2 regions of the Streptomyces sp. NBC_00414 genome follow, and region 2 is predicted to be linked to the other one. Evidence: riboswitches for the same ligand, from Rfam matches in the RefSeq annotation. Region 2 holds a riboswitch; the other holds the start of a gene.
What was found. A riboswitch is a leader RNA that binds a small molecule or an ion and turns the genes downstream of it on or off. The one in region 2 is predicted to bind ZMP and ZTP.
Positions count from the first base shown of each region.

Region 1: it holds a riboswitch for ZMP and ZTP, as region 2 does, so the genes downstream of both, OHS59_RS17970 (glycine hydroxymethyltransferase) here and OHS59_RS06035 (bifunctional 5,10-methylenetetrahydrofolate dehydrogenase/5,10-methenyltetrahydrofolate cyclohydrolase) in region 2, are expected to answer to the same signal.

Region 1 is NZ_CP107935.1:4,182,684-4,185,883, reverse strand. Features, by position in the region: gene OHS59_RS17980 (hypothetical protein) at 1-139, shown strand, start outside; gene OHS59_RS17975 (glutathionylspermidine synthase family protein) at 175-1,359, shown strand; ZMP/ZTP riboswitch at 1,507-1,593, shown strand; gene OHS59_RS17970 (glycine hydroxymethyltransferase) at 1,625-3,070, shown strand.
Region 2 is NZ_CP107935.1:1,363,763-1,366,962, reverse strand. Features, by position in the region: gene OHS59_RS06040 (CU044_5270 family protein) at 1-802, shown strand, start outside; gene OHS59_RS06035 (bifunctional 5,10-methylenetetrahydrofolate dehydrogenase/5,10-methenyltetrahydrofolate cyclohydrolase) at 826-1,674, opposite strand; ZMP/ZTP riboswitch at 1,695-1,781, opposite strand; gene OHS59_RS06030 (hypothetical protein) at 1,986-2,840, opposite strand; gene OHS59_RS06025 (nuclear transport factor 2 family protein) at 3,186-3,200, opposite strand, start outside.

The sequences.
Region 1 (3,200 bases), 2.8 Mb from region 2:
GAGTAACGCCTACGACGCCGACTGGTACTACGACGCCGACGTCACCGCCGGCCGCGCCGAGGACGGCACCTTCAGCCGCAGCGAGGCCGTCGACCGGGACGGCTTCGGCTGCTCGGACTCGGGCAGCGGCGGCGGCTGACCGGAACGTACCCACGGATCTACGGACGCGCGACTGTGGAACGCCGCACCATCGAACCCCGCCCCGGCTGGCAGCAGACCGTCGAGGACCAGGGCCTCATCTACCCCCTCACCCGCTACCCGGACGACTCCCTGCGCCCGTACTGGGACGAGTCCGCCCACTACGTCTTCTCCCTGCCCGAGGTCGAGGCGCTGGAGGAGGTCGTCGAGGAACTCCACACGATGTGCCTGGCCGCGGCCGAGCACATCGTCGCCGAGGACCGCCTCGCCGACCTCGGGATCACCGACCCGCGGGTGGCGGAGACGGTCACCGAGGCCTGGCGCCGCCGCGCCGAACTCCCGTCCCTGTACGGCCGTTTCGACCTCCGCTACGACGGGACGGGCCCGGCGAAGCTCCTGGAGTACAACGCCGACACCCCCACCTCGCTCGTCGAGGCCGCGAGCCCCCAGTGGTTCTGGATGGAGGAACGCTTCCCCGGCGCCGACCAGTGGAACTCCCTCCACGAACGGCTCGTCGAAGCCTGGCGGAAGCAGGCCGCTCTCCTCCCGCCGGGCAGCCCCCTCTACTTCGCGCACTCCGCCGCCGACGAACTCGGCGAGGACCTCATGACGGTCGGGTATCTGAAGGAGACGGCGGAGCAGGCCGGCCTCGACACCGCCTGGATCGCGATGGAGGAGATCGGCTGGGACCGCCTCTCCGGGCGCTTCGTCGACAAGCAACTCCGCTTCATACGCAGCTGCTTCAAGCTCTATCCCTGGGAGTGGCTCACCACCGACCGCTTCGCCCCGCACGTCCTCGCCACCCTCGACAACGGCGGCGGTACCGGTACGACGATGTGGATCGAGCCCGCCTGGAAGATGCTGCTCAGCAACAAGGCCCTCCTCGCGATCCTCTGGGAGCTGTACCCGGACCACCCGAACCTCCTCCCGGCCTACCTCGACGGCCCACGCGAACTGGCCACCACCGGCGGGTACGTGGCCAAGCCCCTTCTCGGCCGCGAGGGCGCCGGCGTCACGGTCCACGAGCCGGGTGCCGGTCCCGTCGTCCGTGAAGAGGCCTGCTGCTACCAGGAGCTGGCGCCCCTGCCGTCCTTCGACGGCAACCGGGTCGTCCTCGGCGCCTGGGTCGTCGGACACGAGTCGGCGGGCCTCGGCATCCGCGAGTCGTCCGGCCTGATCACCGACGAGTACGCGCGCTTCCTGCCGCACGTCATCCTCTGACCCGCGACCTCCGACCCACGATCCTCCGACCCACGAGTTCTGGCCCACGAGTTCTGGCCCACGGCAGGGCCCGGTCACGACCGGGCTCTGCCGTCGCTCGCATGGTGGACGGCGGAGCCCCTCCTCCGGGCGCTCCCGGTACGCTGATCCACGGGCCGTGACTGGCGCGCTGGGATGGGATCGACCATCGGGGAGCGGCCCGGGAACTGTGTGCCGTGCGCCTGGGCCGAACCGTGAACGCCGAACGCCACGTCCGGAGGCCGTCATGCCAGAGCCCCTTTCCACCGAATCCACCGCCTTTCGCAGCGCCCTCGAAGTGATCCGTGCCGTCGAACCACGGATCGCCGACGCCATCGGGCAGGAGGTCGCCGACCAGCGCGAGATGCTCAAGCTGATCGCCTCCGAGAACTACGCCTCCCCGGCCACCCTCCTCGCGATGGGCAACTGGTTCAGCGACAAGTACGCGGAAGGCACCATCGGCCGCCGCTTCTACGCCGGCTGCCGCAACGTGGACACCGTCGAGGCCCTCGCCGCCGAGCACGCCCGCGAGCTCTTCGGCGCCGAGCACGCCTACGCCCAGCCGCACTCCGGCATCGACGCCAACCTCGTCGCCTTCTGGGCCGTCCTCGCCCAGCGCGTCGAGGCCCCCGCCCTGGAGAAGGCCGGCGTCCGCAACGTCAACGACCTCTCCGAGGCCGACTGGGCCGAGCTGCGCCAGGCCTTCGGCAACCAGCGCATGCTCGGCATGTCCCTGGACGCCGGCGGCCACCTCACCCACGGCTTCCGCCCGAACATCTCCGGCAAGATGTTCGACCAGCGCTCCTACGGCACCGACCCCACGACCGGCCTCATCGACTACGAGGCCCTGCGTGTCTCGGCCCGCGAGTTCAAGCCGATGATCATCGTCGCCGGCTACTCCGCGTACCCCCGTCTCGTGAACTTCCGGATCATGCGGGAGATCGCCGACGAGGTCGGCGCCACGCTCATGGTCGACATGGCCCACTTCGCCGGCCTCGTCGCCGGCAAGGTCCTCACCGGGGACTTCGACCCGGTGCCGCACGCCCAGATCGTCACCACGACCACCCACAAGTCGCTGCGCGGCCCGCGCGGCGGCATGGTCCTGTGCGACTCGTCGCTCGCCGACCAGGTCGACCGCGGCTGCCCGATGGTCCTCGGCGGCCCCCTTCCGCACGTCATGGCCGCCAAGGCGGTCGCACTCGCCGAGGCACGCCGCCCCGAGTTCCGCGACTACGCCCAGGCCGTCGTCGACAACGCCCGCGCCCTCGCCGAGGGCCTGATGCGGCGCGGCGCCACGCTGGTCACCGGCGGCACGGACAACCACCTCAACCTCATCGACGTCGCCTCCTCCTACGGCCTCACCGGCCGCCAGGCCGAGTCGGCCCTGCTCGACTCGGGCATCGTCACCAACCGCAACGCGATCCCCGCCGACCCCAACGGCGCCTGGTACACCTCGGGCATCCGGATCGGCACGCCCGCGCTGACCACCCGGGGTCTCGGTGCCACCGAGATGGACGAGATCGCGGGCCTGATCGACCGCGTCCTCACCACCACGGAACCGGGCACCACCAAGAAGGGCGCCCCCTCCAAGGCGCAGCACGTCCTCGACCCGAAGATCGCGGACGAGATCTCCCACCGCGCGACCGACCTCCTGACCGGCTTCCCGCTGTACCCGGAGATCGACCTCGGCTGAGATCCCGCCCGTCCCGGCCCCGGGCGTTCCGGCCCCGGCCGTCTCGCAACTCGCTCAGCTCCTGTCGTGACTCCCGCGGCGGCCCCGGCCCATGCCGGGCCGCCGCGCGGCGTATCCGCAGGGTGCCGAC
Region 2 (3,200 bases):
CGCGGCGGTGGCCGTGACCGCCGCCGCACTCCTCGTCGCGGGTCCGAGCACCACCCCCGCCGTGGCCGCGCCCCGCCCGCTGGTGGTCCGGGCCGACTCCACCCCCGTACCCCTGGACCGGATGGTCGAGCGTGCCGAGCGGGATGCGGCGGACGGGTCGCCCGGGCTGCGCAAGGGCACGCATGTGCAGTCGTGGAGCGTGGGCATGTCGGAGGACGAGCCGCCGATCACACTCCCCGTGGAACGCGTCATGCGCTGGAACGCGGACGACAGCCACACGGAACTGGTCGTCGCCACCGACCCGCGCCACCCCGGCCGGCCGGTCCTGTCCGAGGCGGACGGCGGTCCGCGCCTCGTCGACGACGGGCACGTCATCAGCGAGCAGACCTTCCCGCCGAGCTGGAGCGACGCCCCGCCCCAGGCGCCGCCTCCGCGCGACGCCACGCGGCTGCGCGCCTATCTGCGGGAGGCGCAGCACAGCGACACCCCGCTGACCACGAGCGAGTTGCTGGACGCGGCAGGTGTCCTGCTCGACACCTGGACCCTCGGCGCCCGGGAGAACGCGGCGCTCGCCCGGCTGCTGGCGGACGCGAAAGGGCTGCGGCCGGTCGGCCAGGTGACCGACCGCCTCGGCCGGCCCGGTCAGGCGTACGTGTACGACGGCACCGGTTACCGCCGGATGCTGGTCATGGACCCGGCCACCGGTGCCGTCCTCGGCCTGGAGGCCACCGCCGCCGCCGACGAGCCCGAGTACGGCGTCGAGGCGGGCGACGTCATGGACTACAGCGCGTGGATCCGCTGACGCTCGCCCCCCGATCAGCTTGATCAGGCGCCGGTCTGCCGGGTGGCCGCCTCGACGGTCTGCGCCAGCAGCGTGGCGATCGTCATCGGACCGACCCCACCGGGTACGGGAGTGATCAGCGAGGCCCGCTCACGGGCGCCGTCGAAGTCGACGTCACCGACGTTGCCCGCGTTGTAACCGGCGTCGACGACGACCGCGCCCGGCTTGATGTCCTCCCCGCGGATCAGCCGGGGCCGGCCCACCGCCGCCACCACGATGTCCGCCTCCCGCACGACCGACGACAGGTCCGCGGTACGCGAGTGGCAGTACGTCACCGTGGCGTCGCGGCCGAGCAGCAGCATGCCCACCGGCTTGCCGAGGATCGCGCTGCGGCCCACCACGACGGCCCGCCTGCCCGCCGGGTCGACGTCGTACGCGTCGAGGAGCCGCATGATCCCGCCCGGGGTGCAGGAGGCGAAGCCGGGGAGTCCGAAGCTCATCGCGGAGAAGGACGCCAGGGTCACCCCGTCGACGTCCTTCTCCGGGGCGATCGCCTCGAAAGCCGCCCGCTCGTCGATGTGGTGCCCCATCGGGTGCTGGAGCAGGATGCCGTGCACGGTGGGGTCGGCGGACAGCCCGGAGAGCGTGCCGATCAGTTCGGCCGTCGTCGTCGCGGCGGGCAGGCTCACGTGCCGTGAGGCGATCCCGGCCTTGCGGGAACGGTTCTGCTTCATGCGTACGTAGGTGACGGAGGCGGGGTCCTCGCCCACCAGTACGGTGGCGAGGCAGGGCGCCACCCCGGTGCGTCCGGTGAGGTCGGCGGCGCGCTGCGCCGTCTCCTCGACGATCCGCCGGGCGAGACCGGTGCCGTCCATGAGTGTGGCCTGGGACATGTGCCGCTCCTGAGCGTCGTGGAGGATGCCCAGGCGCGCGGCTCAGACGGTTTCGTCGGGCCGCTCCCCGGTGGTGGTCCACCTCAGCGCCAGTCACGGCCTGCGGCCACTTTACGCTCCGCTGGGGGTGTCGTATTTGTTGTGCGGGTCGGTGGGGGTTGGCCGCGCAGTTCCTCGCGCCCCTGAAGGTGGGGGCCGTTGGGGGGCGGTCGCGCAGTTCCTCGCGCCCCTGTGGGTGTGGGTCGGTGGGGGCTGACCGCGTAGTTCCTCGCGCTCCTTGTGGGGTGTGTCCTTGCGGTGGGGCGCGGGTTTCAGGCTTCGGTCTCCGGGACTGTCGTCGGGTCGGTGCCTGTCAGGAAGGCGGTTGCCTGGGCCTCGACGCGGACCGCCCCGATCGCGCCCGCCCAGCGTGCCACCTCGGTGGCGAGGGCCGTGGCGGCCGGCTCGTCACCCGCGTCGCGGGCCAGGACGGACAGCAGCATCTGCTGGGAGAGGGTGCCGGGGACGTTCCCCGCGCGGGCGCCGAGGGCGGTCGCCCGGGTCCAGCGCTCGCGCGCCCGGTCGTGGTCGAGGTTGTCGTGGTCGTGGTCGCCGAGGTGGCGCAGTGCCTCGCGGGCCAGCAGGTCGTCGGCCGACTCCCCGGCGCGCAGGGCGAGTTCGTAGTGCGCGGGCGCCTCGTCCCGCTCGGCGAACAGGTTGTCGACGATCAGCCCCAGATACATCCGCGCCCAGCCCCGGCGCGTGTCGTCGGCGGCCCGCTCGCACAACTCCTCGGCACGCCTGCGCAGTGCCGCCAGCTCGGCGGGATCCTTGCCCGCCGGACCGAACCGGAACGTCCCGTCGCCGAGCAGCAGCCGGAAGTACACGTGCCGCAGCCGTACGAAGTCCAGGTCCCAGCGCCCGACCGGTTCGGTGAGTCCGTCAACCGCCCTGTCCGCGGCGGCGATCCGGGCGCCCGCGGTGTCCGTACCGCCGAACCAGTCGTGTTCCAGGGCGATCTGGGCACCGGCGAGCGCGAGCGCCGCCCGGTCGCGCGGCTCGGTCGTGACGGTGGCGTCGAGGAGGCATAACGCGCGCTGCCACCGTCCGGCCCGGGCGAGTTCACGCGCCGCTGCGGCGACCTCGTCCACCGGGAGGACGGCGTGGGTCGTACTCGTCTCTGTCATGGCGAGGAAGGTAGTAATCAGAAAAACTATCCACAAGAAAACTATTGCCCGACTTCAGGACGTCGGGCCACTTACGTCTCCGGGCGTCGGAAGAGGATCACCGTCGAGGACGCGCTGCCCGCAGTGCCGTCCGAAGAGCCGATCCGAGAAGACAAGTGGACACTCGCCTGCCCGCTCCACGATCCGGTCGGGGCCGCAGGGGGCGCGGGGACCGGAACGGAGCCCGACCCGGGCTCAGCCGGGCCGAGAAGGTCCAGGTCAGACGGGATGTGATCTGGACCTTGGGCATCACCTCTCACACCGCTTCCTGTTCTCCGGTGCCACTCTTCCGCGCGCTTCCTCGTGTCACTCTTCGGCGTC